Regions from separate parts of the Streptomyces sp. NPDC007896 genome, predicted to be linked through region 3. Evidence: riboswitches for the same ligand, from Rfam matches in the RefSeq annotation. Region 3 holds a riboswitch; each other region holds the start of a gene.

Region 1 (7,298 bases), on a different contig from region 3:
CCCAGCCGCTCCCCTGCCTCGGCCACCTGTTCCGGCGAGAGCAGCGTCGGGGACAGGCCGGGCACGGACGACGCCAGGAGCCAGACGCGGGACATCCATTCCAGTTGGGCGGTGCGGTCGAACGCCTGGGACAGCGAGGCCCCGTAGGCGATGGTGCCGTGGTTCTGGAGGAGGCAGGCCGTTCGGCCGGTGAGGGCCTGGAGCATGTTCTCGGCCAACTCCGGGGTGCCATAGGTCGCATAGGGGGCAACTCGGACCGGTCCGCCGAGGGCGCCCGCCATGTAGTGGATCAGGGGGAGCTCGGGGACGAGGGCCGAGACGGCCGTCGCGTGCGCGGCGTGGGTGTGGACGACGGCCCGCGCGTCCGTGGCGCGGTGGATCGCGAGGTGCATCGGCAGTTCGCTCGTCGCAGCGAGCGAACCGAGGACCTGCCGGCCCTCGAGGTCCACACCGACGGCGTCTTCGGGCCTCAGCCGGTCGTAGGGCACTCCCGTCGGTGTGACCAGGACCGTGTCGCCGACCCGGACGGAGAGGTTGCCCGACGTACCGACGACCAGACCGTCGGCCACCGTCCGGCGGGCCGTCGCGACGAGCTCGTCCCACGCGGCCGCCACTTCCCGCTCGCGCGCGCCCGGCGCGCTCTCCCCCACGTCCCGCACTTCCCGTGCGTCCCGCCGCTGCTCAGCCATGCGGTGATCCTGCCAGGCAGGGACGTCAACCCGCTGTCGGCGAGGGCACTTTAGGGCGGAAGACAAGCGTCCGTAAGGCTGCATAGCGGGACATATCACCCTGCTGGGGTGATTGGCTGGCGATCGACGGGCTTTCAACGATCTTCCAATAGCCTCTGGAGGATTTGTCACGCACGTCGCCATTCCGGGGGGAAACATGGCTCGTGACCACAAACCACTCCTTCGTCGTGCCCGCGTCCTCGCGGCGGCGGCCGCCGTGGCGGCGCTCACCGCCGCGGGGACCGTCCTCGCCGGGGCCCAAGTCGCCGCGGCGGCCAAACCCAAGGGCCACGACGTCTCCTCGCACCAGAAGAACGTCGACTGGCAGAGCGCGAAGGCGAAGGGCGCCCGGTTCGTCTATGTGAAGGCGACCGAGTCCCACACGTACCGCAATCCGTACTTCGCCCGGCAGTACGACGGGGCGCGCGACGCGGGGATCCTGCGCGGCGCCTACCACTTCGCGGTGCCGGACAAGTCGTCCGGCGCCACCCAGGCCGCGTACTTCGTTCGCAACGGCGGTGCCTGGCGCGCGGACGGCTGGACACTGCCGCCCGCACTCGACATGGAGTACAACCCGTACGACAAGAAGCACAAGTGCTACGGCCTGAGCAAGGCCAGGATCGTGAGCTGGATCCAGGCGTTCAGCGACGAACTCGAACGGGAGACCGGCCGCCGTCCGGTCATCTACACGACCACCCACTGGTGGAACACCTGCACCGGCGGCAGCGGCGCCTTCGCCGAGAACCACGCCCTGTGGCTCGCCCGCTACGACTCCGCGGACACGGGCGCGTTGCCGGCCGGCTGGTCGACGTGGACGTTCTGGCAGTACGACAACAGCGGCACGCTCCCGGGTGACCAGAATCTCTTCAACGGATCCATGACCCGGCTCAAGCAGTTCGCCACCGGCTAGAAGCCCTCGAACACCCCCCGCCGGAACCCGAAATTCCGCCTCCGTTCGAACATCTGGTAAGTCATCGGGCCGCCACTCCCGCACACTGGTCATCACAAGCGGAGGGGCGGTCCACCGTTTGAGACACCCCAGCGCCCGCCCCAGTTCATCTTCCGTTCACTCAGGTTGCCTACGGTCCACCTGCCACTGACGCCAAACAGAAGCCTGGGTAAATGGAACACATCACGCTCCTCCTCGGAATCGTGATCGTCACCGCTCTCGTGTTCGATTTCACGAACGGTTTCCACGACACTGCCAACGCGATGGCGACCACCATCTCGACCGGCGCTCTGAAGCCCAAGACGGCGGTGGCCATGTCCGCCGTGCTGAACCTGGTCGGCGCGTTCCTCTCCGTGGAGGTCGCCAAGACGATCTCCGGCGGGATCATCAACGAAGAGGGCATACGCGTCCAAGTGATCTTCGCGGCGCTCGTCGGCGCCATCCTCTGGAATCTGCTGACCTGGCTTCTGGGTCTGCCCTCCAGTTCCTCCCACGCACTGTTCGGCGGCCTGATCGGCGCCGCGGTCATGTCGGCCGGCTGGTCGTCGGTGAACGGCTCGACCGTCGTCACCAAGGTGCTGATCCCCGCGGTCGCCGCGCCCATCGTGGCCGGACTCGCCGCGATGCTGGCCACCCGGCTGACGTACCGGATCGGCAACCGCGCCGACGAGAAGGCGACCGCCAAGGGCTACCGCGCCGGCCAGATCGCCTCCGCCGGCCTGGTCTCCCTGGCGCACGGCACGAACGACGCCCAGAAGACGATGGGCATCATCACCCTCGCGCTGGTCACCGGCGGCGTCATCGCCCCGGGCTCGAACCCCCCGCTGTGGGTCATCGTCTCGGCCGGTACGGCCATCGCGCTCGGCACCTACCTGGGCGGCTGGCGCATCATCCGCACCATGGGCAAGGGCCTCACGGACCTCGCGCCGCCGCAGGGCTTCGCCGCCCAGACCAGCGCCGCGACGGCCATCCTGGCCTCCTCGCACATCGGCTTCTCCCTCTCCACCACCCAGGTCTGCTCCGGCGCCGTGATGGGCTCGGGCATCGGCCGCAAGGGCGGCGTGGTCCGCTGGTCGACCGCGACCCGGATGTTCGTCGCCTGGGGCCTGACCCTGCCGGCCGCCGGTCTGGCCGGCGCCTCCGCCGAGTTCCTGACCAAGCAGGGCACCTGGGGCATCGTCCTCACCGGCGCGCTGCTCGTCGCCGGCGCCGGCACCATCTGGAAGCTCTCCCGCCGCCAGCCGGTCACCGTCGACAACGTCAACGACGTCGACGCCGAGCCCGCGGGCGTCGTCACCGCCGCGATCGCCGCCGTCACCCCGCCGCCCGCGGGCCCCGTCACCGGCGACCTGTCCGGCGACCTGAAGACCACCATCCCGTCCCCGGACGCGGAGCCCACCCGCCCGGCCACGGTGTAAGGACAGAACAGCATGCACATCGACTGGGCAGCCCTCGGCTCCGTCTTCGGAGTCAGCCTCGTGACCACCGTCGGCCTTGTCGGCCTCTTCACCCTCGGCATCGTCGGCCTCTCCAAGCGCGAGTCCGCGTCCGCCCAGGGCGGCTCCGCGACCCTCGCGGTCACCGGCGCGTACGTCTGCTTCGCGGCGTGCGCCGCGGCGGTGGCGTACGGCATCTTCCTGATCGTCGGCAAGTAGCGCAAAACGGGCACCACTTCGCGTGGGGTGCGGGACGGATCACCGTCCCGCACCCCACCTGTATGTGGGCCTTCGCACACTCTCCCCGCGCAGGTCAACAGCAAGTTGACGGGTCTTCCAACCCGTGGTGGACTGCCGGAGCCAAGTACGGCGACAGAAGAGGAAGCCGGTGTGAATCCGGCGCGGTCCCGCCACTGTGACCGGGGAAGGAACTCCCCGGGAGCCAGGAACTCTCCCCGCCGGTCTCGTCGAACCAGGGCGTGGACACCCTGAGTGAGGACATAACGCCATGCGCGGCTGCCCAAGTGCCCTGCGAGCGACGGTTCCACCCGACCTGACGGTCGGCTGACCCCGTGCGTGCCGATCGCGTCTTCGCGTACGGCGCCGCCGCCGGACTCCTCGGTGACCTGCTGCTCGGCGATCCCCGCCGGGGGCATCCGGTCGCCGCGTTCGGGCGGAGCGCGGGCGCCGTGGAGCGGGTGCTGTGGCGGGACCACCGCGGGTGGGGCGCGCTGCAGACCGCCGTGTGTGTGGGCGGTGCCGCCGGACTCGCCGCCGTCGCTTCCCGTGCCGCACGCCCCTCACGTGCCGCGTCCCTCGCGCTGACGGCCGCCGCCACCTGGGCCGTCGTCGGGGGCACCACGCTCGGGCGGGAGGCCCGGGCGATCGGTGACGCCCTCGCGGACGGGGAGATCGAGACGGCCCGGGAGCGGCTGCCGCATCTGTGCGGGCGCGATCCCCAGGCCCTCGGCGCCGACGGCATCGCGCGCGCCGTCGTCGAGTCCGTCGCCGAGAACACCTCCGACGCCGTGGTGGGCGCCCTGGTGTGGGGGGCCGTGGGCGGAGTCCCGGGGCTCGTGGGCTTTCGGGCCGTCAACACCCTTGACGCGATGGTCGGTCACAGGTCGCCCAGGTACCGGCGGTACGGGTGGGCCTCGGCTCGGCTCGACGACGTCGCCGGGTGGCCGGGGGCTCGTCTCACCGCCGTGCTCGCAGCCCTCGCGGGTGACAGTCCCCGAGGGGCCCTGCGAGCCTGGCGCGCCGACGCCGTCAAGCATCCGAGCCCCAACGCCGGGCCCGTGGAGGCCTCGTTCGCGGGGGCGCTCGGGGTGCGTCTGGGCGGCACCCTCTCCTACGGCGGCCGCGTCGAGCACCGGCCCGAACTCAACGGCGCCGGGCGCGCCGTGCAGGTCGACGACATCGAACGGGCCGTACGGCTGTCACGGCGTGTCGGCTGGCTCGCCCTCGGCGTGAGTGCCGGCGGGCGGCTGCTCGTACAGAGGCTTCTCAGGAAGGGGCGTACGTCATGAGCGGCGGGCTGCTCGTCGCCGGAACCACCTCCGACGCGGGCAAGAGCGTCGTGACCGCCGGGATCTGCCGGTGGCTGGTGCGCCACGGCGTCAAGGTCGCGCCCTTCAAGGCGCAGAACATGTCCCTGAACTCGTTCGTGACGCGCGAGGGCGCCGAGATCGGGCGCGCCCAGGCCATGCAGGCGCAGGCCGCCCGGGTGGAGCCGACCGCGCTCATGAACCCCGTGCTGCTCAAGCCGGGCAGCGACCGGAGCAGTCAGGTCGTCCTCATGGGCAGGCCCGTGGGCGAGATGACCGCCCGTGGCTACCACGGCGGGCGGCAGGAAGCCCTCCTCACCACCGTGCTGGACTGCCTCGCCGAGTTGCGGGGCACGTATGACGCGGTGATCTGTGAGGGAGCCGGCAGTCCTGCCGAGATCAATCTGCGGCGGACCGACATCGTGAACATGGGGATCGCCCGCAATGCGCGGCTGCCCGTGCTCGTCGTCGGCGACATCGACCGAGGGGGTGTGTTCGCCTCGTTCTTCGGGACGGTCGCGCTGCTGTCGCGCGAGGACCAGGAGTTCGTCGCCGGGTTCCTCGTCAACAAGTTCAGAGGGGACGTCTCCCTGCTGGAGCCGGGGCTCGACATGCTCCACGGCCTCACCGGGCGGCGTACGTACGGCGTCCTGCCGTTCCGGCACGGCCTCGGCATCGACGAGGAGGACGGGCTGCGGGTGTCGCTGCGGGGAGCGGTCCGGGAGTCCCAAGTGACCTCCCCCGTCGGCGAGGACGTGCTGCGCGTCGCCGTCTGCGCGATCCCGCTGATGTCCAACTTCACGGACGTGGACGCGCTGGCCGCCGAGCCGGGTGTCGTGGTGCGGTTCGTGGACCGGGCCGAGGAACTGGCCGACGCCGACCTCGTCGTCGTCCCCGGGACTCGGGGGACGGTGAAGGCGCTGGAGTGGCTGCGCGAGCGCGGACTCGCGGACGCCATCCTGCGAAGAGCCGCCGAGGGGCGGCCCGTACTGGGCATCTGCGGCGGATTCCAGGTCCTCGGCGAGCACATCGAGGACGAGGTCGAATCGCGCGCCGGTCATGTCGACGGACTCGGACTCCTGCCCGTCCGGGTGCGGTTCGCACGCGAGAAGACCCTGACCCGGCCCGTCGGGGAGGCCCTCGGCGAGCACGTCGAGGGCTACGAGATCCATCACGGTGTCGCCGATGTGACGGGCGGTGAACCGTTCCTGGACGGGTGCCGGGTCGGCGCCGTCTGGGGCACGCACTGGCACGGCTCGCTGGAGTCGGACGGCTTCCGGCGTGCCTTCCTGCGCGAGGTGGCGGCCGCCGCGGGCCGTCGTTTCGTGCCGGCCGCCGACACGTCGTTCGCCGCGCTGCGCGAGGAGCAGCTGGACCGGCTCGGCGATCTGATCGAGGAACACGCGGACACGGACGCGCTGTGGCGGCTCATCGAGTCGGGCGCGCCGCAAGGACTGCCTTTCATTCCACCGGGAGCGCCCGCATGAGCACAGTGTTGTTGTTGTCGACCGCCGACACCGATCTGCTGGCGGCGCGTGCCTCCGGCGCCCCGTACCGGATCGGCAACCCGACCCGGGTGGACGTCGAGGGCGAACTTCCCTCTCTCGTCGAGGGCGCGGACATCGCCGTCGTACGACTCCTCGGCGGCAAGCGCGCCTGGGAGGAGGGCCTGCGGAAGCTGAAGGCCTCGGGCATCCCCACCGTGCTGCTCGGCGGGGAGTCCGTGCCCGACGCCGAACTGATGGCGGAGTCGTCGGTGCCCGCCGGTGTCGTCGCCGAGGCGCTGCGCTACCTGGTCGAGGGCGGCCCGGACAACCTCACCGAACTGGCCCGGTTCCTCTCCGACACCGTGCTGCTGACGGGCGAGGGCTTCGAGGAGCCGCGGAAGATGCCGGAGTACGGCGTCCACGGTGAGCGCGCGTTCGTCGAGGGCCGCCCGACCGTCGGCGTGCTCTTCTACCGGGCCCACCAGCTGTCCGGCAACACCGCGTTCGTGGACACGCTGTGCGACGCGATCGAGGCGCGCGGCGCCAACGCGCTGGCCGTGTACTGCGGTTCGCTGCGCGGCGCGGACGCGGGCCTGTACGAGATCCTCGGCACGGCGGACACACTGGTCGCCACCGTGCTCGCGGCGGGCGGCACGCACGCCTCGGAGGCGTCCGCGGGCGGCGACGAGGAGGCCTGGGACATCGGCGCGCTCGCCGACCTGAACGTCCCCGCGCTGCAAGGGCTCTGCCTGACCTCGTCCAAAGGTGCCTGGGACGCGTCGGACGCCGCCCTCTCCCCCATGGACGCGGCGATGCAGGTCGCGATCCCCGAGTTCGACGGCCGTCTGATCACCGTCCCCTTCTCCTTCAAGGAGCAGGGTCCCGACGAGGTGCCGGTCTACGTCGCCGACCCCGAGCGGGCCGCGCGGGTCGCCGGAATCGCCGTACGGCACGCCCGGCTGAAGCACAAGCCGAACGCGGACAAGAAGCTCGCGCTCGTCTTCACCGCCTACCCGACCAAGCACTCCCGGGTCGGCAACGCGGTGGGCCTGGACACGCCCGCCTCGGCCGTACGGGTGCTCGACGCGCTGCGGGACGCCGGGTACGTCGTCGAAGGGCACCCCGACAACGGCGACGAGTTGATCCACCGG
Region 2 (7,298 bases), on a different contig from region 3:
GCACCCTGGTGTCACGCTGATCAGGCGGGGCCGTCCCACAGGACATGCAGGGTGGACGGCTTACGGAAGACCAGCCCGTGCGGAGTGGTCGGGTGGGCCGGGTCGAGGCGCAGGGCGGGGAGGCGTTCGAGCAGGCGCTGAAGGGCGATACGGGTCTCCAGTCGGGCGAGGTGCGCGGCGAGGCAGTAGTGCGGGCCGTGTGCGAAGGCCAGCTGGAGACGCGCGTTCTCGCGGCGGACGTCGAACCGATCGGGATCGGGGAAGACGGCCGGGTCGCGGTTGGCGCCCGCCAGGGAGACGGTGACCAGTTCACCCCGGCGGATCGTTGCCTGGCCGAGGACGGTGTCACGGGTGGCGTACCGGTCCACGACCGCCGCTCCGGGTTCGAGGCGCAGCGATTCCTCGATCGCGCCGTCCAGCAGGTCGACGTCATCGCGGACAAGGGCGAGTTGGCCGGGGTGTCGCAGCAGGTGCAGCAGCGCGTTGGTGATCATCGCCTCGGTGGTCTCTATCCCTCCGAACATCAGCACCGCGGCGTTGGACGCCACTTCTGGCAGCGCCAGCCGCTCGGCGGCGGCGCCCAGGAGCGAAGTCGCGCCCCGGCCGGCGACGGTGGCTTCGACAGCGGCCCGTAGCCGCGCGTACGCCTCGGCGCCCGCGGGTGCCGCCTCGTGTCCGGCGGTGATGTCCGAGACCGACCGCACGATGGAGTCGTACCAGGAGAGCACCGTGTCCGCGGTGGTGCCGACCAGCCCGAGCGCCTCGGTCACGACGGCGACGGCGAGCGGGCCGGCGAAGGCACGTCGCAGTTCGACGGCGCCCGCCGGTTCCAGCGCGGTGATGAGCCGGTCGGTCTCCCGCTCGATGAACGAGGCGAAGCCGTCGCGTACTTCCCTGGGGCGGAAGGGAGCGGAGAAGGGCTCCCGGTGGCGGGCGTGCTCGTCTCCGTCCAGGGACAGCATGCTCGGGCCGACGACCTGCGCGGTGGAGAACCGGGGGTCGTCGACGGTGAAGGTCACGGGGTCCCGCATCACGTTCAGCGCGAGATCGCGACGGGTCACCAGCCAGCCGTCCAGCTCGGGCAGCCAGGAAACGGGCTCATGCGCACGGAGCCGGGCCAGTCGCGGATGCGGATCCGCGGCGAGTTCGGCGAGCGTGGTCGCGGCACCGAGCGGGAAGGAGCCGACGGCGCTCATCGCAAGCCCTGGCCGGGCACGGGGAATTGGATCACAGCCAAGGCTAACAATCGTGCTGAAGGCGAGGCCGATGGGGGCGTGATAATTTGCCGAGGCCAGTCAAGGGAATCCGGTGTGAATCCGGAGCTGACGCGCAGCGGTAAGGGTGACGGGCGGGGCAACACGAAGCCACTGGACGGCGGTCGTACGTGACCGGAGTCCGGGAAGGCGCCTCGTCCGGACGATCCCGAGTCCGAAGACCTGCTGGCGGACCGTACGAACGGGCCCCGCGACTGGGCCCTCGACGCCAGAGGATGTCACGTGCCCGTTGCGCGCCCAGCCCGCCGCTGTGCCCTGCTCCTGTCCGGAGCCCTGTTGCTGACCGCTTGTGGCGGCGGCTCGTCCGCCGACGGAAGCAAGTCGCCGAAATCCACCGGTGCGGTGTCGCTCGACAACTGCGGCCGGAAGGTGGCGATCGCCTCCGCGCCGAAGCGGGCCGTGTCCCTGAACCAGGGCACCACCGAGATCATGCTGTCCCTCGGCCTCGCCGACCGCATGGTGGGCACCGCCACCTGGACCGACCCGGTCATGAAGGGCTTGGCGAAGGCCAACGGGAAGGTGCCCCGACTCGCGGACGACGCCCCTTCCTTCGAGAAGGTCCTCGACGCCGAACCCGACTTCGTCGCCGCCTCCTTCGCCTCCACACTGGCCAAGGGCGGTGTGGCTCCGCGCGAGAAGTTCGAGGAACTGGGCGTGCCCACCTACCTGTCCCCCGCCGACTGCGAGGGCAAGGACAACAGCGGTGACGGCGACGGAGTGCGCACCGAGCCGCTGACCATGGATGCGGTCTACGGCGAAGTGGGCGACCTGGCCGAGGTCTTCGGCGTCGAGGAGCGCGGCGCCAAGCTCGTCGCGGACCTCAAGGCACGGGTGGCGAAGGCCACCGACGGGATCGACGCGTCCGACACCACGGTCCTCTACTGGTTCGCCAACCAGGAGGCCCCGTACATGGCGGGCTGCTGCGGTGCGCCCGGCATCATCACCAACGCCCTCGGCGCGAAGAACGTCTTCGCCGACACGAAGCAGGAATGGCCCCAGATCAACTGGGAGACCGTCGCCGACCGCGATCCCGACGTCCTGGTGATCGGTGACCTCACCCGCAGGTCGCAGACCGCCGAGACCGCCGCGAAGAAGATCGAGTTCCTGGAGACCAATCCGGCCACCAAGAACATGGACGCGGTGAAGAACAAACGGTACGTGCTGCTCAGCGGGCAGGCGATGAACCCGACCATCCGCACGGTCGAAGGTGTCGAGAAGGTGGCCGCGGCGCTGCGCGAGTACGGGCTCGCCGGGTGACCACCGCCGCCATGACCGCCGTGGTGCGTACGGCGGCCGGGCTCGCCGTGCTCGTCGCGTCCGTGGCGGTGGCCATCACCATCGGCCCCGCGGACATAGGCGTCGGGGAGGTCTGGTCCGCGGTGGCCTCCCACCTCGGGGGCAGAGCTCCGGAACTGACCCCGATCCGCGACGGCATCGTGTGGAACCTGCGGCTCCCGCGCACCCTGCTCGCCGCGGTCTGCGGCGCCGGGCTCGCGGTGTGCGGGGCGGTCATGCAGTCCCTGCTGCGCAACCCGCTCGCCGACCCCTTCGTCCTCGGCGTCTCCTCCGGGGCCTCGACCGGGGCCGTCGTGGTCGTGGTGCTGGGCGCCGACGGTGGAGTGCTGTCCGTCTCCGGGGGCGCCTTCGTGGGCGCGCTGTGCTCCTTCGCCCTGGTGCTGCTGCTCAGCCACACCGTCGGCGGCACGACCGATCGGGTGGTGCTCGCCGGGGTCGCCGCCATGCAGCTGTTCTCCGCACTCACCTCCCTCGTGGTGATGACGGCGGCCGACGCCGAGACCACCCGCGGTGTCCTGTTCTGGCTGCTGGGCTCACTCGGCGGAGCGGACTGGACCGACGTATGGCTGTGCGCGGCCGTCCTCGCGATCGTCCTGCTGGTCTGCCTCGGACACGCGCGCACACTCGACGCCTTCGCGTTCGGGCCGGAAGCCGCGGCCTCCCTCGGTGTCTCCGTGGCCCGTACCCGGCTGGTGCTCCTGTGCGTCACGGCGCTGCTGACCGCCGCACTCGTCAGCGTGGCCGGCGCGATCGGCTTCGTCGGCCTCGTCCTGCCGCACGCCGCACGCGCGCTCGGGGGCCCCGGACACGCCCGGCTGCTGCCGGTGACCGCGCTCGCCGGGGCGGTCTTCCTGGTCTGGGCCGACACCGTGACCCGTACCGCACTCGACCCGCAGGAGGTGCCGGTGGGTGTGGTCACCTCGCTGATCGGCGTGCCCGGCTTCGTGCTGATCCTGTACCGCACCCGAAGGGTGACCCGATGACGCTCGGTGCCGACCGTGTCTCCCGCACCGCCGCCGGGCGGCTGATCCTGGACGGCGTCGACCTGACGCCCCTTCCTGGATCCATCACGGGTCTGCTCGGCCCCAACGGCTCCGGCAAGTCCACCCTGCTGCGTCTGCTCGCCGGTGTCCTGACTCCCGCCTCCGGCGTCGTCACCCTCGACGGGCATCCGCTCGGCGACCTCGGCCGCCGGGCCGTCGCCCGGCGCGTCGCCGTCGTCGAACAGCAGGTCGACACCCAGGTCGACCTGACCGTGCTCGACGTCGTACGTCTTGGCCGCATCCCTCACCGGCGCGCCTGGTCGCCCTCGACTCCGGCCGACGAGAGGGCCGTTCGCACCGCGCTGGAGCGTACGGACCCGACCGACAAGGCCGACCGCTCCTGGCACACGCTCTCGGGCGGCGAACGCCAGCGCGTCCAGATCGCCCGCGCGCTCGCCCAGGAACCACGCGAACTCCTCCTCGACGAACCCACCAACCACCTCGACATCCAGCACCAGCTCGACCTGCTGGCCCTGATCGCGGAACTCCGCGTCACCAGCGTCGTCGCCCTGCACGACCTCAACCTCGCCGCCATGTACTGCGAGCGGATCGTCGTCCTCGGGCAGGGCCGGGTCGTCGCCTGCGGCACCCCGGCAAAGACGCTCACCGAGGCCCTGATCGCCGACGTCTACGGCGTACGAGCCATCGTCACCGTCACGAGCGAAGGCACTGTCGACCGCCCCCACATACGGTTTCTGGGAACACTCCCCGACCGCTGAGGCCATCAGGACAAGGTCGCCCTCCTCGCTCCACGGCACCGGCACTGTCCGCGATCCGTGTGATGCCGTAGTACGAACACGGCCTGTTGATCAAGACCACCCCTGGGAGGTCAAGGTCACAGCCGCGTCCTCTGCTGCTCACCTGCGGATCTGGCCTAACATCCGAGCATGACGGTCCTGCCTGACGACGGGCTCTCGCTGGCCGCCGAGTTCCCTGACGCGACCCATGAGCAGTGGCAACGCCTGGTTGAAGGCGTCCTGCGAAAGTCGGGCAAGGAAGTCTCGGGCGCAGCAGCGGAAGACGCCCTGTCCACCACGCTGGAGGACGGGCTTCGCGCCCGGCCCCTGTACACCGCGGACGACTCCGCGCCCGATCCCGGCCTGCCCGGTTTCGCTCCCTTCGTACGGGGCGGGCGCCCCGAGGGCAACACCCTCGGCGGCTGGGACGTACGCCAGCAGCACACGGCCGCCGACGGCGCGGCGGTCCTCGCGGACCTGGAGAACGGCGTCACCTCGCTCTGGCTGGTCGCCGGTGCGGGCGGCATCGCGGTGTCCTCGCTCGACCGCGTCCTCGACGGCGTCTATCTCGACCTGGCGCCCGTCGTCCTCGACGCGGGACGTGAAGTCGAGCCCGCCGCACGCGAGTTGCTACGGCTCTACCAGGAGCGCGGGGTCGCCAAGGAGGCGGCGCGCGGCAACCTGGGAGCCGACCCGCTGGGCCACGAGGCCCGTACGGGAGACGGCGGGTTCGACTTCGCGCCCGTCGCCGCTCTCGCGGGGCTGTGCGCCGAGGAGTACCCGGGGCTGCGGGCGCTGACCGTGGACGCGCTGCCGTACCACGAGGCCGGCGGCTCGGCCGCGCAGGAGCTGGGCGCCTCGCTGGCGACCGGTGTCGCCTATCTGCGGCAGTTGACCGAGGCCGGGCTGAGTGTCGAACAGGCCTGCGGGCAGCTGGAGTTCCGGTACGCGGCCACCGCCGACCAGTTCCTGACCATCGCCAAGTTGCGGGCGGCGCGCCGGCTCTGGGCGCGGGTGACCGAGGTCTGCGGGGCCCCGGCCGGGCAGGTGCAGCACGCGGTGACCTCGCCGGTGATGATGTCCCGCCGCGACCCTTGGGTGAACATGCTGCGCACGACGGTCGCCACGCTGGCCGCCGGGGTGGGCGGCGCCGACGCCGTCACCGTGCTGCCCTTCGACCACGCGCTCGGCCTGCCGGACGCGTTCGCCCGGCGGATCGCCCGCAACACCTCGACGATCCTGGTCGAGGAGTCACATCTGTCCCGGGTGATCGATCCGGCGGGCGGCTCCTGGTACGTGGAGCGGCTCACTGACGAACTCGCCCACGCGGGCTGGGAGTTCTTCCAGCGGATCGAGGGGGAGGGTGGCCAGGCGGCGGCCCTGCGCTCCGGCCGGCTCGGCCAGGACCTCGCCCACACCTGGCAGGCGCGCAGCGCGAAGCTCGCCAAGCGGCGCGAACCCGTCACCGGGGTCAGCGAGTTCCCGAACCTCGCCGAACGCCTCGTAGAACGCGCAGCCGCCCCCGTACCGCCGTCCGGCGGGCTGCCGCGGGTGCGGCGCGACGAGGCGTTCGAGGCGCTGCGGGCCCGCTCCGACGCCCACCTTGCGGCGACCGGTTCCCGGCCGCGGATCTTCCTGGCCGCCCTCGGCCCGGCCGCCGCGCACACCGCCCGCCTCACCTTCGCCTCGAACCTGTTCCAGGCGGGTGGCATCGAGCCCGTCACCGAGGGCGCCTTCGAGGACAGCGGTGCCACCGAGGTCTGTCTGTGCTCCAGCGACACGCTGTACGAGGAGCGGGCCGCGGAGGTCGCCGGGGCGCTGAAGGCGACGGGCGCCGGGCACGTGTCCCTCGCGGGCCGCCCCGGGCAGTACCCGGATGTCGATGCCTATGTCTTCGCGGGGTGCGACGCCGTCGCCGTGCTCTCCGCCACCCTCGACCGCATGGGAGTGTCCTGATGGCAGCGATGGGAATCCCCGACTTCTCCGGGATCGGGCTGGGGGTCCCGAAGGCCGACGGCGGGAGCGACGAGTGGCGCGACGCCGTCAAGAAGGCCACGGGCGGGGCCGATCTCCTGTGGGAGACCCCGGAGGGCATCGCGGTCGAGCCGCTGTACACCGGGCAGGACCTGGAGGGCCTGGACTTCCTCGGCACCTACCCGGGCATCGCCCCGTATCTGCGCGGCCCGTACCCGACGATGTACGTCAACCAGCCCTGGACGATCCGTCAGTACGCGGGCTTCTCCACGGCCGAGGAGTCCAACGCCTTCTACCGGCGGAATCTCGCGGCCGGCCAGAAGGGCCTGTCCGTCGCCTTCGACCTGCCCACGCACCGCGGCTACGACAGCGACCACCCGCGGGTGACCGGTGACGTCGGCATGGCGGGCGTGGCGATCGACTCGATCTACGACATGCGGCAGCTCTTCGACGGCATCCCGCTGGACAGGATGACCGTGTCGATGACGATGAACGGCGCCGTGCTGCCGGTGCTCGCGCTGTACATCGTGGCGGCGGAGGAACAGGGCGTACCGCCCGAGAAGTTGGCCGGGACCATCCAGAACGACATCCTCAAGGAGTTCATGGTCCGCAACACCTACATCTATCCGCCGAAGCCGTCGATGCGGATCATCTCCGACATCTTCGCCTTCACCTCGCAGCGGATGCCGCGCTACAACTCCATCTCCATCTCCGGCTACCACATCCAGGAGGCGGGTGCGACGGCCGACCTGGAGCTGGCGTACACGCTGGCCGACGGGGTGGAGTACATCCGGGCGGGGCGGGCGGCGGGGATGGACGTGGACGCGTTCGCGCCTCGGCTCTCCTTCTTCTGGGCCATCGGCATGAACTTCTTCATGGAGATCGCCAAGATGCGGGCCGCGCGGCTGCTGTGGGCGAAGCTGGTCAAACAGTTCGACCCGCAGAACGCCAAGTCCCTTTCCCTGCGCACCCAT
Region 3 (7,298 bases):
CTGGAAGGACTGGGAGGACTGGGTCGCCAAGAACGACGCCGCCTTCCACCTCGGCGACACCCGCGCCAAGGTTCAGGACCAGTGGCTGAAGCTGCGGGCCGCCGCGAAGAAGAGCCCGCTCGGTGGCGTCGTCGGCCCCGCCGAACTGATCTCCTTCTTCCAGAGCGCCCCGTACTACGACTCGTCGTGGGTGCCGGTCGCGACGGCGTTCAGCAAGTACGTCGCCGGTGACACCCAGGCGCTCGTCGCCGCCGCCGCCCCCGACATGTCCGACACCGTGGGCAACATCGCCTCGGAGAACGGCAACGCCGTCTACACGGCCGTCGAGTGCGCCGACGCCAAGTGGCCCACCAGTTGGTCGAAGTGGGACAAGGACAACACGAAGCTTCACAAGAGCTACCCGTTCATGACGTGGGCCAACGCGTGGATGAACCTGCCCTGCGCGACCTGGCCGGTCAAGCAGCAGACCCCGGTGAACGTCACGACCGGCAAGGGTCTGCCCGCCGTCCTGATCGTGCAGTCCACGCGTGACGCCGCCACCCCGTACCCCGGCGCCGTCGAACTGCACAAGCGCTTCAAGGGCTCCCGCCTGATCATCGAGAACGGTGCGGGCTCGCACGGTGTGACCGGCCTGGTCAACCCGTGCATCAACACCCGGGTGGACTCCTACTTGCTCACCGGCAAGACGGACGCGGCCGATGTGACGTGCACCCCGCACGCCACGCCGACCCCGTAACACCCCACGCACAGAGGGGCGGCCGGATCCCCGGCCGCCCCTTCTGCCTGCCGTGCGTCTCTCAACTCAGCGGCATCCGCGGGAACTTGCGGGCCTGTGCCGCGACCTCGGCCGCCTCCTCCGCCTTGACGACGGCCGCGTACCGGTCGACGTACTCCTGCTCGGAGAGGGTGAGGATGGCGTACATGATCTCGTCGGTGACGGCGCGCAGGATGGCCTTCTCGTTCTCCATCCCGGCGTAGCGGGAGAAGTCGAGGGGCTTCCCGAAGCGGATCACCACGGGGTGGAGGCTCGGGATCTTCTGACCCGGCGGCTGTGCCTCGAAGGTGCCGATCATGGCGCAGGGGATGACCGGAACCCCGGCCTTGAGCGCCATCACCGCGACGCCGACCTTTCCCTTGTAGAGGCGGCCGTCGTGCGAACGCGTCCCCTCCGGGTAGATGCCGAGCAGTTCGTCCCTGCGCAGCACGCCCAGTCCCTCGCGGATCGCGGCCTGGCCCGCGTCCTTGCCGGAGCGGTCCACCGGGATCTGTCCGGCGCTGCGGAAGAAGGCGGCCGTCAGCCGCCCCTTGATACCGGGCCCCGTGAAGTACTCGGCCTTCGCCAGGAAGGTGATCCGCCGCTTCAGGATCGCGGGCATCAGGAAGTGGTCCGAGAACGAGAGATGGTTGCCGGCCACGATGGCGGCGCCCGACGCCGGTATGTGCTCAAGGCCCTCGATCCGGGGCCGGAACACCAGCCTCAACAGTGGACCCAGAAGCACATACTTGAGCACGTAGTAGAACACGGTATCTCTCCAACTCCACCGGGTCGGCTCTGGGGCCGGGTTCTTCCAGACTTGGTCATCCCTGAGGATGCTCTACTGACCACGCGGGGGATAGGGGCGGTCGTGACGCACGTCAGACGCCGCGTGCCCGGTGGCGGCGTACCGCGTCGCGGTTGGCGCAGCGTGGGGAGCAGTACCGCCGGCGTCCGGTGCGGGAGGTGTCGGCGAAGATCGTGGTGCACTCGCTCACGGCGCAGCGTCTGAGGCGGTGCATGCCTCGTCCGGTCAGGTGCAGTGCGGTACCCACGGCGATGAGTGAGAACAGTACGGAGCCGAGTGTCTGCCGGTCGTCGCGGAAGTGCAGGTGCCAGCCGCTGCCGGCGTGGTTGGTCATCCGCGGGTGGGCGGCGGCCGCCGCCAGCATCCGGTTGAGCAGCTCGGCGCGCTCGTGTTCGTCGGTGGCATCGACGACCTTCTCCCACGCCGCCAGCGCGTCCTGGGTGCGTTCGAGATCTTGGGGGGTGACCGGGTTCTCCAGCACCAGCCCGGCGGCGCGGCAGCGGTCCGCGAGCTCCTCGGCGCAGGCCGGGCGCCGGTTGGCCAGATCGGCGGCCAGGTTCACGGCATCCTCGCCGTAAGGGTTGAGGTGCATAAGGCCATTACATCAGTCTGGTCGGCATGGGACAACGCAAGGGAAACGGGCCGGCCGTACGACAGGCCGTGGAGTACGACCTGGTGGAGCTCGTACGTCTGCGGGCCCTGCTGTTCGAGAACCTCGGCGGTCACTTCTTCAGCCCCGCGGCGGCGGACGACGGCTGGCTGGACGCCCTGGCCGTGGTGCTGAAGGAACAGCTGACCGCGGATGCCGTGCGGATCCTCGTGGTGGACGGCGACGACGGCGCCGAGGATCGTGGCCTGGCCGCTTGTGGGATCGCCACCATCGAGCAGCGGCTGCCCGGTCCGCACCTGCGCAACGGCCGGATCGGGCATGTGATCGGCGTGGTCACCGACCCTGCGTACCGGCGGCGCGGACACAGCCGCTCGATCATGCGGGGCCTGCTCGACTGGTTCGGGGAACGAGAGGTCGCCCGAGTGGACCTGTACGCCTCTGCCGAGGGCGAACCGCTGTACCGCGAACTCGGCTTCACCGACCACCCCGACCCCGCGCTGTACTGGCGGCCGTGAGCCAACGGCTCCATGGGGACGCGGGGCTTGTGGTGTGGTGGGTCACCGGCGGGCCGGGAAGCGCTGGGCGCGCTCTCCCGGCCCGCCGTACGGGCTCAGGACGCGGACAGCTCCGTGCGGACCGTCCGGGCCGCGGTGACCAGGTTCTCCAGCGAGGCGCGGGTCTCGGGCCAGGCGCGGGTCTTCAGGCCGCAGTCGGGGTTGACCCACAGCCGCTCGGCGGGGATGGCCTCAAGTCCCTTGCGCAGCAGCGCCGCCGCCTCCTCCGCGCCGGGTACGCGTGGGGAGTGGATGTCGTACACGCCGGGTCCGGCCTCGCGCGGGTAGCGGTGTTCGGCGAGTTCGCGGGCGACCTGCATGTGGGAGCGGGCGGCCTCGAGGCTGATGACGTCGGCGTCGAGATCGTCGATGGCCTGGACGATGTCGCCGAACTCGGCGTAGCACATGTGGGTGTGGATCTGGGTGTCCGGCCGTACGCCCGCGGTGGTGAGGCGGAACGCCTCGGTGGCCCACGCCAGATACTCCGGACGGTCGCCGGCGCGCAGTGGCAGGGTCTCGCGCAGCGCGGGTTCGTCCACCTGGATGACCGAAGTCCCGGCCGCCTCAAGGTCGTTCACCTCGTCGCGCAGGGCGAGGGCGACCTGTCGGGCGGTGTCGGCGAGGGGCTGGTCATCGCGGACGAAGGACCAGGCGAGCATGGTGACAGGGCCGGTGAGCATGCCCTTGACCGGCTTGCTGGTGAGGGACTGGGCGTACGTCGTCCAGCGCACGGTCATCGGTTCCGGGCGGGAGATGTCGCCGGCCAGGATCGGCGGGCGTACGTAACGGGTGCCGTAGGACTGGACCCAGCCGTGCTGTGTGGCGAGGTAGCCGGTGAGCTGTTCGGCGAAGTACTGGACCATGTCGTTGCGTTCGGCCTCGCCGTGCACGAGGACGTCGAGGCCGGTCTTCTCCTGGAAGGAGATCACTTCGCCGATCTCGACCCTGATGCGCTCCTCGTACCCGGCGCTGTCGATCCGTCCCGCGCGCACGTTGGCCCGCGCGGTGCGCAGTTCGGTGGTCTGGGGGAAGGAGCCGATGGTGGTGGTCGGCAGCAGGGGCAGACGCAGGTGGGCGCGCTGGGCGGCGGCCCGTTCGGGGTAGGGCTGGGCGCGGCGGGCGTCGGTGTCCGTGACGGCGGTGGTGCGGGCGCGTACCGCCGGGTCGTGGGTGAGCGCCGAGCCGGCGCGGGAGGCCAGGTCGGCCCGGTTGGCGGCGAGTTCGGCCGCGATGGTGTCGGTGCCGCCCCCGAGGCCCTTGGCGAGGGTGACGATCTCGGCGGTCTTCTGGCGGGCGAACGCGAGCCAGCGCAGGATCTGCGGCTCGATGGCGCGTTCGGCGGTGGCGTCGAGCGGGACGTGCAGCAGCGAGCAGGAGGCGGCCACGTCGACCCGGTCGGCGAGTCCGAGCAGGGTGCCGAGGGTGGTGAGGGACTTCTCCAGGTCGTCGACCCAGATGTTGCGCCCGTTGACGACACCGGCGACCAGGCGCTTGCCGGGCAGGCCGCCCACGGCGGCGAGCGCGTCCAGGTTGGCGGCAGCGGCCTCGGTGAAATCGAGCGCCAGACCCTCCACCGGAGCCTTGGCGAGCACGGGCAGCGCGTCACCGAGCCGGTCGAAGTACGAGGCGGCCAACAGCTTCGGTCGCTCGGCGAGCCCTCCCAGGTCGCGGTAGGCGCGTGCGGCGGCGTTCAGCTCGGCGGGCGTACGGTCCTGGACCAGGGCCGGTTCGTCGAGCTGCACCCACTCGGCGCCGGCCGTGCGCAGGTCGGCGAGGACTTCGGCGTACACGGGCAGCAGCCGGTCGAGGAGCGTCAGCGGGTCGAAGTCCGCGGCGACGCCCGGCGCGGGCTTGGCGAGCAGCAGGTAGGTGACGGGGCCGACGAGAACGGGGCGGGCGGTGAGGCCGAGGGCGAGGGCCTGGCCCAACTCGGCGACCTGCTTGGTGGAGTCGGCCGTGAAGACGGTGTCCGGACCCAACTCGGGCACCAGGTAGTGGTAGTTGGTGTCGAACCACTTCGTCATCTCCAGCGGTGCCGCGTCCTGGGTGCCGCGCGCCATCGCGAAGTAGCCGTCCAGCGCGTCGGCCTCGACGGCGGCGCGATGGCGTTCGGGGATCGCGCCGACCATGACGCTGGTGTCCAGGACGTGGTCGTAGTACGAGAAGTCGCCGGTGGGTACCTCGTGGATGCCGGTCTCGGCCAGCTGCCGCCAGTTGGTGCGGCGCAGTTCGGTGGCGGTGGCCCGGAGGGCATCGGCGTCGACGCGGCCCTTCCAGTAGCCCTCGATCGCCTTCTTCAGCTCCCGGTTCTGTCCCTGGCGGGGGTAGCCGTACACGGTGGCCCGTGCTGCCGCGGCTGCGGACTTCGCTGTCACGGAAATCTCCTTCGCGAGATATCTCCCTGGGATCCCGGGACGGGACGAGGGCGCGAAGGGGTGACGAACCGGACGGAAACGACCTCACGCGGCACAGCGCGGTCGTCCGCCCGATATGTACGCCGACCCGCCCACGAGGTCACCGGGATGTCCGCGCACGAGGGGTCGGGCGCGGGCAACGGGCAGGTCTTCGGACTCGCGGGCACGTCCTCCGTACGGAGGACACCTAATAGCCGTCGCTTCCCAGGTCCTGTTCACCGGACCCAGTGCGTATGACGGCGGTCGTTCCCACTCACCGCTGCGGGGCAGTCCCGGATTCCCACCGGGTTCCCTCTTGCGACGCATCCCGCCTGGCGGACGGGGCGAACCAGTTGCACAGACCAGCCTATGGGGCGCTCACCCGGCGCGGCGGATCAGGTCCGGCATTCGGACGGTGAGCTGGGACACGCGGTCAGGGCCCCTCGGCCCGGTCGCGCCAGGATGCTCACTCCTGGCCGTACACGTGGAAACCGCGGCCGGTCTTGCGGCCCAGCAGCCCTGCCTCCACCATCCGCTGGAGCAGCGGGGGCGGCGCGTAGAGGGGTTCCTTGAACTCGTCGTACAGGGACTCCGCGATCGAGGCGACGGTGTCAAGGCCGATCAGGTCGGCCGGCTTCAGCGGGCCCATGGGGTGGACGCAGCCCAGTTCCCTACCCGTGTCGAACTCGCCGCCGAACTCGGCGACCCGAACGAACTGCGCCGCCTCGCGGACGCGGACAACCCCACCGCAACCGTCGAGCTCATCCAACTCGCCGCAGAGCAAGGCGACCTCGAAGAACTGCGCCGCCTATCGGGCAGCGGCAATGTCACGGCCACCGACCAGCTGATCGAACTCGCCACGGAGCAGGACAACATGGACGAGCTGCGACGCCTCGCCGAGCAGGGCAACACGACCGCGGCCGAGCAACTCGCAGAGCCCGCCGCCGAGTGATCGCCTGTCTGCACTCCTCAACAGGTCGATGGCAGAGCGGCGCGGGCGCCTGCCCCGGTGTTCCGGGGCAGGCGCCCGTCGGTGGTGCGGCCGGGCGAGGGGAGCGCGGCGTGCCCACCAAGGCGTCGGCGGCTGCCGGCGCCGGTGTCAGACCCCCTGTGTCAGCACCTTCTCCAAGGCGCCCAGGGCGGACTGGAGTTCCTCGCCGGTGATGGTCAGCGGCGGGGCCAGTCGGATCGTCGATCCGTGGGTGTCCTTGACCAGAACTCCCTCGCGCATCAGGCCCTCGCTGATCTCGCGCCCGGTGCCGATGGCCGGGTCGATGTCGACGCCCGCCCACAGCCCCCGAGAGCGGAAGCCCTCCACGCCCCGGCCCACGAGCGCCGTCAGACCGCCCCGCAGGACCACGCCCAACTCGGCCGCCCTGCTCTGGTATTCGCCGGTCTCCAGGAGTCCGACGACCGCGGAGCCGACCGCCGCGGCCAGCGGATTGCCGCCGAAGGTCGAGCCGTGCTCACCGGGCCGCAGCACCCCGAGCACGTCCCGGCGGCCGACCACCGCCGACACCGGCACGATGCCGCCGCCGAGCGCCTTGCCCAGGAGGAGCAGGTCGGGGACGACCTCCTCGTGTTCCACGGCGAGCGTGGTGCCCGTGCGGCCCAGGCCCGACTGGATCTCGTCCGCGATGAACAGACAGCCGGCGCGCCGGGTCAGCTCGCGGACACCGGTCAGGTAACCGTCGTCCGGGATGACGACGCCTGCCTCGCCCTGGATGGGCTCGATCAGCACGGCCGCGGTCGTCTCGTCGACGGCCGCTTCCAGCGCGGCGAGGTCGTTGTACGGGACGACACGGAAGCCAGGGGTGAAGGGGCCGAATCCGGCGCGGGCCGTCTCGTCCGTCGAGAAGCTCACGATCGTCGTCGTACGGCCGTGGAAGTTGTCCGCGGCCACCACGATCGTCGCCCGGTCCGGTGCGACGCCCTTCACCTCGTACGCCCACTTGCGGGCCACCTTGATGGCGCTCTCCACCGCCTCCGCGCCCGTGTTCATGGGCAGGACCATGTCCTGGCCGGTCAACTCGGCCAGCGACTCGGCGAACTGGGCCAGCCGGTCGTTGTGGAAGGCGCGCGAGGTGAGCGTCAGCCGGTCCAGCTGACGGTGGGCCGCGTCGATCAGCACCGGGTTGCGGTGGCCGAAGTTGAGGGCCGAGTAGCCCGCCAGCATGTC
Region 4 (7,298 bases), on a different contig from region 3:
CTGCTCTCGGCCCGCACCCTGTTCCTGCCGTTCGGCGGCCCCACCCCCCGTCACCGGCCCTGCGCCGCGTAGTCGAGCCCCTCCTCGTACGGCATCCCGAACCCCTCCTCGTACGCCGCGCGGTAGGCGCTGTCGCCGATCTCGGCGCGGATGCGCAGTTCGTGGGAACGGCGGGTGGCGAGGAGGTCGGGCGAGTCCATCTGGGCGCGGCCGGTGAGTTCCCAGACGCGTTCGCCGATGCCGAGGAGCCGGGCGGCGCGCAGGCCGTCGCCGGCCGCGACGACCGCGGCGGCCAGGACGTCCAGCGCCATGGCCGTGCCGACGGTGTTGTGCAGCAGGCCGTGCCCGGCGAGCGCGGTGCGGGCGTTGTCGACGGCGGCGTGGACGTCACCGCGGGCCAGGTCCGTCTGCGCCACGATCACGTCGGCGAAAGCGGCCGCCCACGACTCCCCGCACGCCACGCTGGCCTCGCGCGCCTCTTCTGCCACCGCGCGCGACCGGCCGTACTCGCCCCTCAGCAGGTACGCGAAGGAGAGCACCACCCGGACGTGGAGCTGGGCGCCCCCGAACCCGTCCTCCCTGATGGGCAGTCGGGGCATGGCGGACAGCACGTCGATCGCCTCGGCCAGCCGCCCGCTCAGGGCCAACTGGCTGCCCGTGAGGCACGCGGCGGCCACCACGGTCGCCGGATCGGCCCGCGCGTCCGCCGCGTCCGTGCAGCGCTCCGCCCAGGTGGCCGCGGCCTCCAGATCGCCCTGGAGCAGCGCCACCGCGCCGCGTACCCACAGCGCGCGGGTCCGGTCGGGGCCGGGCCCCGGGTGGGCGGCGAGCGCGAGATCCAGGCAGTGCTGGGCGTCGCGCAGATAGCCGCAGTGCCGCCACAGGAAACCGACGTCGGTCGCCATCTCCAGGACGAAACGGCTGTCGGGTTCGGCGAGCGCGCAGTCCATCGCGGCACGGAGGTTGGCGTGCTCGGTGAGGGTGAGTTCGCACCAGGCGACCTGCCGTCCGGTGTTCCACTCGGTCCATCCCTGGCGGACCAGCCGTCGGAAGTGGTCGCGGTGGCGCAGCCGTACGGCGTGTTCCTCGCCGAGGGCGCGCAGCCAGTCGGCGCCGAACTCCCTGACGGTGTCGAGGAGTCGGAAGCGGGCGGGGTCGGTGCGGTGGCGCTGCACGATGGACTGCTCGACGAGCCGGGCGAGCAGTGCGGCGATCCGCCCGGCGGGCAGCGGGCCGCCCGCGCAGATCTCCTCGGCGGCGCGCACACAGAAGCCGCCCGCGAACACCGAGAGCCGCGCCCACAGCAGCCGCTCCAGCGGTGCGCACAGTTCGTGGCTCCAGCCGATCGCCGTGCGCAGTGTCTGGTGGCGTGGCGGTCCGGCGCCGTCGCGCGGGGCGCTGAGCAGGTCGAGCCGGGACGGCAGGCGTTCGCCGAGCCGGCCGTGGAGCTGGGCCAGGGACAGTTCGGACAGTCGGGCGGCGGCGAGTTCGAGAGCGAGCGGGATGCCGTCGAGGCGGCGGCAGACGGCCTCCACGGTGGGGCGGTTGATGTCGTCGAGGGTGAACCCGGTGGTGGTGGCACGGTCGGCGAACAGGGTGACCGCGTCGTCGGCGATCGGCAGCGGGTCCAGGGTCAGCACGAGTTCGCCGGGCAGTCCGAGCGGTTCGCGGCTGGTGACGAGGACGCGCAGGCCGGGGAGGGCGGGCAGCAGGGTCTCGACGAGTGCGGCGCACTCCGCGAGGACGTGTTCGCAGGAGTCGAGCACCAGCAACAGCCGTTTGTCTTCCGCCCATTCGGCCACCACCTCGGTGACGGGGCCGGTGGACTGGTCGGCGAGCCGCAGCGCCTCCACGACGGCGAGGCCGACCAGGCCCGCGGTGTGCAGGGGGGAGAGTTCCACCAGCCAGACGCCGTCGGGGTAGGCCTCCTGGACCCGGCCCAGGGCGCGCAGGGCGAGCCGGGTCTTGCCGACTCCGCCGACGCCGACGAGGCTCAGGAGCCGGTATGTGCCCATCGAGGGGTCCAGCTCCGTCTCCAGCCAGTGGAGTTCCTCCCGTCGCCCGACGAAGCTGTGCGTCTCGGGCGGCAGATTGCCGGGCCCGCCGCCGGTCGGATGCGTCGGCTCGGTCGTTTTGTCGGACACAACAACCAGTCTGGACGGATCACACCGGCTCCGGCGGCTGTCCGAGAACTCGGACAGAAGAGCGTCGGCACTACGACAGTTCCGGGCACCTTTCGACGAGATGCGATCAACTCCCTGTTGGTGAGGGTGCGGCGGTCGATGTTCGGAGATCGTCGGGTGATGGGCACGAAGGAGCAGGGGCGGCGAGATCGCCGGGAACACCAAGAAGACCGAGGACGTCAAGAACAGCGGGAGCGGCGGGCGCTGCTCGCGCCGCTCGTCACCTGTCTGCTGATCGCCGTGCCGGATCTGCTCTTCGACCAGGTACCGCCGCTCATCACCCTGCTGCTCATCGGCCCGCTGCTGGCCAGCGCCCGGCTCGGCGTCCGGCACACCGTGCTGGTGTGCTGCTGGTCGGCGGTCCTGGGCCTGGCCATGGGGATCGGCAACGACGCGGTGCCGAGCACCGGCTTCGGCATCCGCTGGGGCGGGCTCCTCGTCGGCTGCGCGCTCACCGTGTACGCGGCCCGGCAGCGCGACCGCCTCCGCGACCGGCTGGCGCGGGCCCGCGAGGTGGCCCGGGTCACCCAGACGGCGATCCTGCGGCCCATCTCCCGCACCTTCGACGGCACCCGGGTCTGTACCCGGTACCACAGCGCCTCCCACGAATCGACCGTCGGTGGCGACCTGTACGACGTCGCGGTGACGCCGTACGGCCTGCGGGTCCTCGTCGGTGACGTACGCGGCCACGGCGTCGACGGGCTCCGGCTGACCGCCGACACCATCACGGCCTTCCGTGAACTCGCCTACACCGCACCGGACCTGGTGACCCTCACCGCCGAGCTCGACGCCCGCCTGACCCCCGAGCTGGGCCCCGAGGACTTCGTCACCGCGGTGCTCGCCGAGTTCGCGCCCGGCGAGGTGCGGCTCGTCAACTGCGGCCATCCGCCCCCGCTGCGCTCCGGCCACCGCATCGAACTCCTCGAACCCCTCGTCCCCACCCCGCCGTTGGGCCTCGGTCCCGACCCGCGCCAGTACCGCGTACGGCTCCAGCCCGGCGACCGGCTGCTCCTCTACACCGACGGCCTCACCGAGGCCCGTGACCCGCAGGGCGCCCCGTTCCCCCTCCTCGGCGAGGCGACGCTCGCCCTGCGCGAGCCGCTCCCCGACGAGGCTCTGCGGTCCCTGCACGCCCGCCTGCTCGCCCACACCGGCACCGCCCTCGCCGACGATCTCGCCCTGGTCCTGTGCCAGCCCACGGAGGCAACGATTCCGGCACCCGTGCCGTGACCGACGGAACTACTACCGGGCGAGTACGTGGCGGGCGAGGCGGGCTCGGGACGGGGCCAGTTCGGTGTCGAGGGCGTGCTGTCGTTCGTCGTCCGTGACCACCGCGGCGGCCACGGCGGGCCTGGCGAGCAGGCAGGCCCGGCGCAGGTGCGTCGGTGGGTGGGTGGAGTCGACGCTGTGTCCGCGCAGGATTCCGACGCGGCGCTGGCGCTCGTACTCGTGCTCGGGGATCGAGTCCACGTGAGCGGCCAACTGGTCCCACAGATCGCGCCACGGCTCGCGACGCTCCGCGTCCTGGGCCCGGATCACCTGGCCGACGTTGGACATGCGGAGCAGCAGGGTCTCCGCCGAGTCGGTCACGAGGAGGCGGTCCATGAGTGCCACGGCGGCTTCGCTGGAACCGGCCCGGGCCGCGGCGGCGTCGGCCAGGTACTCGGCGCGCTGCTTCGCGCGCATCGTCAGCTGGTCGAGCAGCATCAGCAGGCCCTGGGCGGCTCCGTAGGGCAGCAGATAGAGCACGTTGAGCGCCATCTCGGGGACGGTGGGGTGAGAGATCGGGCGCATCAGGTAGCGCCATGTGGCGAGGGACTGGAGCGCGTTGGCGATGACCAGTCCCTGCCGGGTGTCCCCGTTGGCGTAGTGACCGAGTTCGTGTCCGAGCAGCGCGATCCGCTGTTGCGGGGTGGTGATCTCCCAGAGTCCGAGCCCGATGGTCAGCAGGCGACGTCGGCGCACTCCGTAGGTGGTCACGCTCGCGTTGACGTCGGTCGTCAGGGCGATGGCGTGGACCCCGGTCGTACCGACGACGGAGGCGATCTCGTCGACCAGGGCGAACAGCTGGGGCGCCTCGGCCCGGTGCAGCACGGGCGCGTCGTCCGGCAGCCGTCCGAAGCGGGGCCGAAGGAGCCAGGCCAGCAGCAGAAGGATCACTCCGACCACCGGCAGAGCGGTGCCCCAGCCGAGTATCACCAGCAGGATCCCCGTTCCGAGCAGGGCGATCGTGGCGCCGTGGATGGCCAGCGCGACGGCGTACGCCAGGACAGCGGCCGTATCGCGGCGCGGACGCGGATCGCCGTCGGCCGACACCTCGGCCAGCAGTGCCTCCCCGTGCTGTCGGGCCAGCGACCGCCGCAGTCCCTCCAGCCGCCCCGATCTCTCTTCCGGCTCGCCGGGATCCACATTCCATCCGCAGGCCGCACACCACGCCGTGAACCGCGGGTCGGTGCGCACCTCAGTGCTGCATTCCGGGCACGACTGAGCTTTCTCGTCCACAGTGCCGCGCATCTTCGTGTCCCCCCTGGACCCCGGTTCCCCCCAGGGACCGGCGAATGTCGACGTGTTCGAACAGAGCACATCGAGAGCGCAGCATAGGCCCGCGAGTCGGCGCTCGCAGCCACTCCTCAGGCGATTCCTACGGGCCGGTACAGTAAGCAGGTCGTCATCACACCCGTACGCGGAGAAGCCGGTGCAATTCCGGCGCTGACCCGCAACCGTGAGCCACCCACAAACGTGGCAAGCCGGATCGCCTCGTCCGGGACGTGACCGGCTCGTGCCACCGGCAGCCCGTCGGTGGCCGGCACCGTCGAGGGATACGGGGCCGGAGCCGCTCGGGGCCAAGCCTGCGCCCGGTGCTGCCCGGCTTCCGCAGGGAGAGTCATGATTGTTCGCCGCAGCGCCGCGGTACTGGCCGCCACCGTAGTGATCGGTACGGCCCTGGCCCCGGCCGCCGTGGCCGAAGGCGCCTCGCCTTCGCCTGCCCCGGCGATACCCTCCGGCCTCTACGGCACCACCGACCCCACCTACGACGGTGTCTGGCGGCAGTCCCTCGCGCTGCTCGCCCAGCACACCGTCGGTGTGAAGCCCGCGGCGAAGGCCGTCGACTGGCTGGCCGGGCAGCAGTGCGCGAACGGGGCGTTCGCGGCGTACCGCGCCGACGCGTCGGCGAAGTGCGACGCCAAGACGATGGTCGACACCAACAGCACCTCGGCGGCCGTGCAGGCCCTCGCCGCGCTCGGCGGCCACGGCGGCGAGACGGGCAAGGCCGTCGCATGGTTGGAGTCCGTACAGAACAAGGACGGCGGCTGGGGCTACACCGCGGGCGGCGCGAGCGACGCGAACTCCACGTCCGTGGTGATCGGGGCGCTGGCGGCGGTGGGCAAGAAGCCGAACGATGTCTCCAAGGGCGGCAAGTCGCCGTACGACGCACTCTCGAAGCTGTCGATCCCGTGCGGCGGGGCCGACGGGGGCGCGTTCGCCTACCAGCCGGACAAGAAGGGCAAGCTCGCGGCCAACGCGGACGCGACGGCGGCGGCCGTGGTCGGAGCCCTGGGCAAGGGCCTCGCCGGTGAGCCCCTGAAGCCCGTGGCCGACCCCCTCTCCTGCAAGGCCGCCACCAGCGCCGAACAGACGGCCCGGAACGGCGCCGCGTACCTCGTCAAGGCACTCGCCAAGGACCAGCACCTCACGTCGGTGATGCCCGGCGCCAAGAACCAGCCCGACTACGGCAACACGGCGGACGCGGTCGTCGCGCTCGCGACCGCCGGGCACGGCGACAAGGCGGCCGACGCGATGCGCTGGCTGGAGGCCCACTCCGCGCAGTGGGCCGAGCAGAGCGGACCCGCCGCGTACGCGCAGCTCGTCCTCGCCGCCGACGCGGCGACGTTCGACCCGCGCGACTTCGGCGGCCGGGACCTCGTCAAGCAGCTCAACGCCACCGGCCCCGCGCCCGCGTCCCTCCCGGCCGAGCCCACGGCCTCCGCGTCCGCCGCGGAAGCCGCGAAGAAGAAGGACGACAGCGGCGTCAGCGTCTGGTGGATCATCGGCGTCGGTCTCGTCGGCGGCATCGGCATCGGCTTCCTGATCAGCGCCCGGAACAAGAAGCAGCAGCCGTGAGCCGCCGTCGGACGTGCGCACTGGTCCTGTCCCTGCTCCTGCTCGTACTCGGCGGCGCGGGACAGGCCCAGGCCGTCGGCTACCGCTACTGGTCGTTCTGGGACCTGACCGGCGGGAAGTGGACGTACGCGACGCAGGGCCCGTCGACCGCGCGGCCGTCCGACGGCGACGTACAGGGCTTCCGATTCGCGGTGAGCGCGGACTCGCAGGACGCCTCCAAGCCGCGCGGCGACGCCGACTTCGCGTCCATCTGCGCGAAGACGCCCGCCCAGGCGGGCCACAAGCGGGTGGCCCTCGTCATCGACTCCGGCACGACCGCGGACGCCCCGGGCGGCGAGACGCCGCCCGCTCCGCGGACGGTCTGTGCCCGCGTCCCCGCCGACGCGACCACGGCCGAGGCGCTCGCGACGGTCGCCAAGCCCCTCCGGTACGACACCAACGCCCTCCTGTGCGCCATCGCGGGCTACCCCGGAACGGGCTGCGGCGACCAGGTCGCGACGTCACACACTGCGCCTTCCGCCACCTCGAAAGCCAACGCCAAGGACAACGCCAAGGACAACGCCAAGGACAACGCCAAGGCCGACGCCAAGTCCGAGCCGGACCGGCACGGCCCGTCGCTGGGCCTGCTCGCGGGAGTCGTCGCGGTCGCCGCGCTCGGCGGGGCGGCGGTCTGGCAGACCCGCCGCCGCCGGCCCTGAGTACGGCGACCGACGATGACACGCGCGCCGAAGGCACACCGTTCCAACGCCCTCCCCCCAGGAGCCTGGTGGATCTGGGCCCTGGGCCTGGGAACCGCCGCCTCCCGCACCACCAACCCCCTCCTGCTCGCCCTCCTCATAGCCGTGGCCGGCTATGTGGTGGCCGCCCGCCGGACCGACGCCCCCTGGGCCCGCTCCTACACCGCGTTCGTCAGACTCGGTATCGCCGTCCTCGGAATCCGGCTGGCGTTCGCTGTCTTCCTCGGCTCCCCCATCCCCGGCACCCACCTCCTCG

The links. A riboswitch is a leader RNA that binds a small molecule or an ion and turns the genes downstream of it on or off. The one in region 3 is predicted to bind cobalamin.
Region 1: another riboswitch for cobalamin. It lies ahead of ACFZDJ_RS00375 (cobalamin biosynthesis protein); the one in region 3 lies ahead of metE (5-methyltetrahydropteroyltriglutamate--homocysteine S-methyltransferase).
Region 2: another riboswitch for cobalamin. It lies ahead of ACFZDJ_RS37110 (ABC transporter substrate-binding protein); the one in region 3 lies ahead of metE (5-methyltetrahydropteroyltriglutamate--homocysteine S-methyltransferase).
Region 4: another riboswitch for cobalamin. It lies ahead of ACFZDJ_RS03460 (prenyltransferase/squalene oxidase repeat-containing protein); the one in region 3 lies ahead of metE (5-methyltetrahydropteroyltriglutamate--homocysteine S-methyltransferase).

Annotation. Positions count from the first base shown of each region.
Region 1 is NZ_JBIBKX010000001.1:69,277-76,574, forward strand. Features, by position in the region: gene ACFZDJ_RS00355 (class II aldolase/adducin family protein) at 1-689, opposite strand, end outside; gene ACFZDJ_RS00360 (GH25 family lysozyme) at 886-1,638, shown strand; gene ACFZDJ_RS00365 (inorganic phosphate transporter) at 1,851-3,095, shown strand; gene ACFZDJ_RS00370 (hypothetical protein) at 3,108-3,332, shown strand; cobalamin riboswitch at 3,444-3,586, shown strand; gene ACFZDJ_RS00375 (cobalamin biosynthesis protein) at 3,686-4,642, shown strand; gene ACFZDJ_RS00380 (cobyric acid synthase) at 4,639-6,147, shown strand; gene cobN (cobaltochelatase subunit CobN) at 6,144-7,298, shown strand, end outside.
Region 2 is NZ_JBIBKX010000014.1:104,633-111,930, forward strand. Features, by position in the region: gene ACFZDJ_RS37100 (acyltransferase family protein) at 1-20, shown strand, start outside; gene ACFZDJ_RS37105 (cytochrome P450) at 21-1,196, opposite strand; cobalamin riboswitch at 1,276-1,459, shown strand; gene ACFZDJ_RS37110 (ABC transporter substrate-binding protein) at 1,497-2,531, shown strand; gene ACFZDJ_RS37115 (iron chelate uptake ABC transporter family permease subunit) at 2,543-3,553, shown strand; gene ACFZDJ_RS37120 (ATP-binding cassette domain-containing protein) at 3,550-4,332, shown strand; gene ACFZDJ_RS37125 (methylmalonyl-CoA mutase family protein) at 4,501-6,306, shown strand; gene scpA (methylmalonyl-CoA mutase) at 6,315-7,298, shown strand, end outside.
Region 3 is NZ_JBIBKX010000003.1:332,178-339,475, forward strand. Features, by position in the region: gene ACFZDJ_RS12745 (alpha/beta fold hydrolase) at 1-736, shown strand, start outside; gene ACFZDJ_RS12750 (1-acyl-sn-glycerol-3-phosphate acyltransferase) at 798-1,523, opposite strand; gene ACFZDJ_RS12755 (CGNR zinc finger domain-containing protein) at 1,636-2,154, opposite strand; gene ACFZDJ_RS12760 (GNAT family N-acetyltransferase) at 2,181-2,687, shown strand; gene metE (5-methyltetrahydropteroyltriglutamate--homocysteine S-methyltransferase) at 2,783-5,101, opposite strand; cobalamin riboswitch at 5,265-5,488, opposite strand; partial or broken gene ACFZDJ_RS12770 (3-hydroxyacyl-CoA dehydrogenase family protein) at 5,586-5,831, opposite strand; gene ACFZDJ_RS12775 (hypothetical protein) at 5,772-6,071, shown strand; gene rocD (ornithine--oxo-acid transaminase) at 6,219-7,298, opposite strand, start outside.
Region 4 is NZ_JBIBKX010000001.1:748,954-756,251, forward strand. Features, by position in the region: gene ACFZDJ_RS03445 (NB-ARC domain-containing protein) at 51-2,144, opposite strand; gene ACFZDJ_RS03450 (SpoIIE family protein phosphatase) at 2,304-3,413, shown strand; gene ACFZDJ_RS03455 (M48 family metalloprotease) at 3,426-4,592, opposite strand; cobalamin riboswitch at 4,829-4,958, shown strand; gene ACFZDJ_RS03460 (prenyltransferase/squalene oxidase repeat-containing protein) at 5,070-6,305, shown strand; gene ACFZDJ_RS03465 (SCO2322 family protein) at 6,302-7,003, shown strand; gene ACFZDJ_RS03470 (CbiQ family ECF transporter T component) at 7,019-7,298, shown strand, end outside.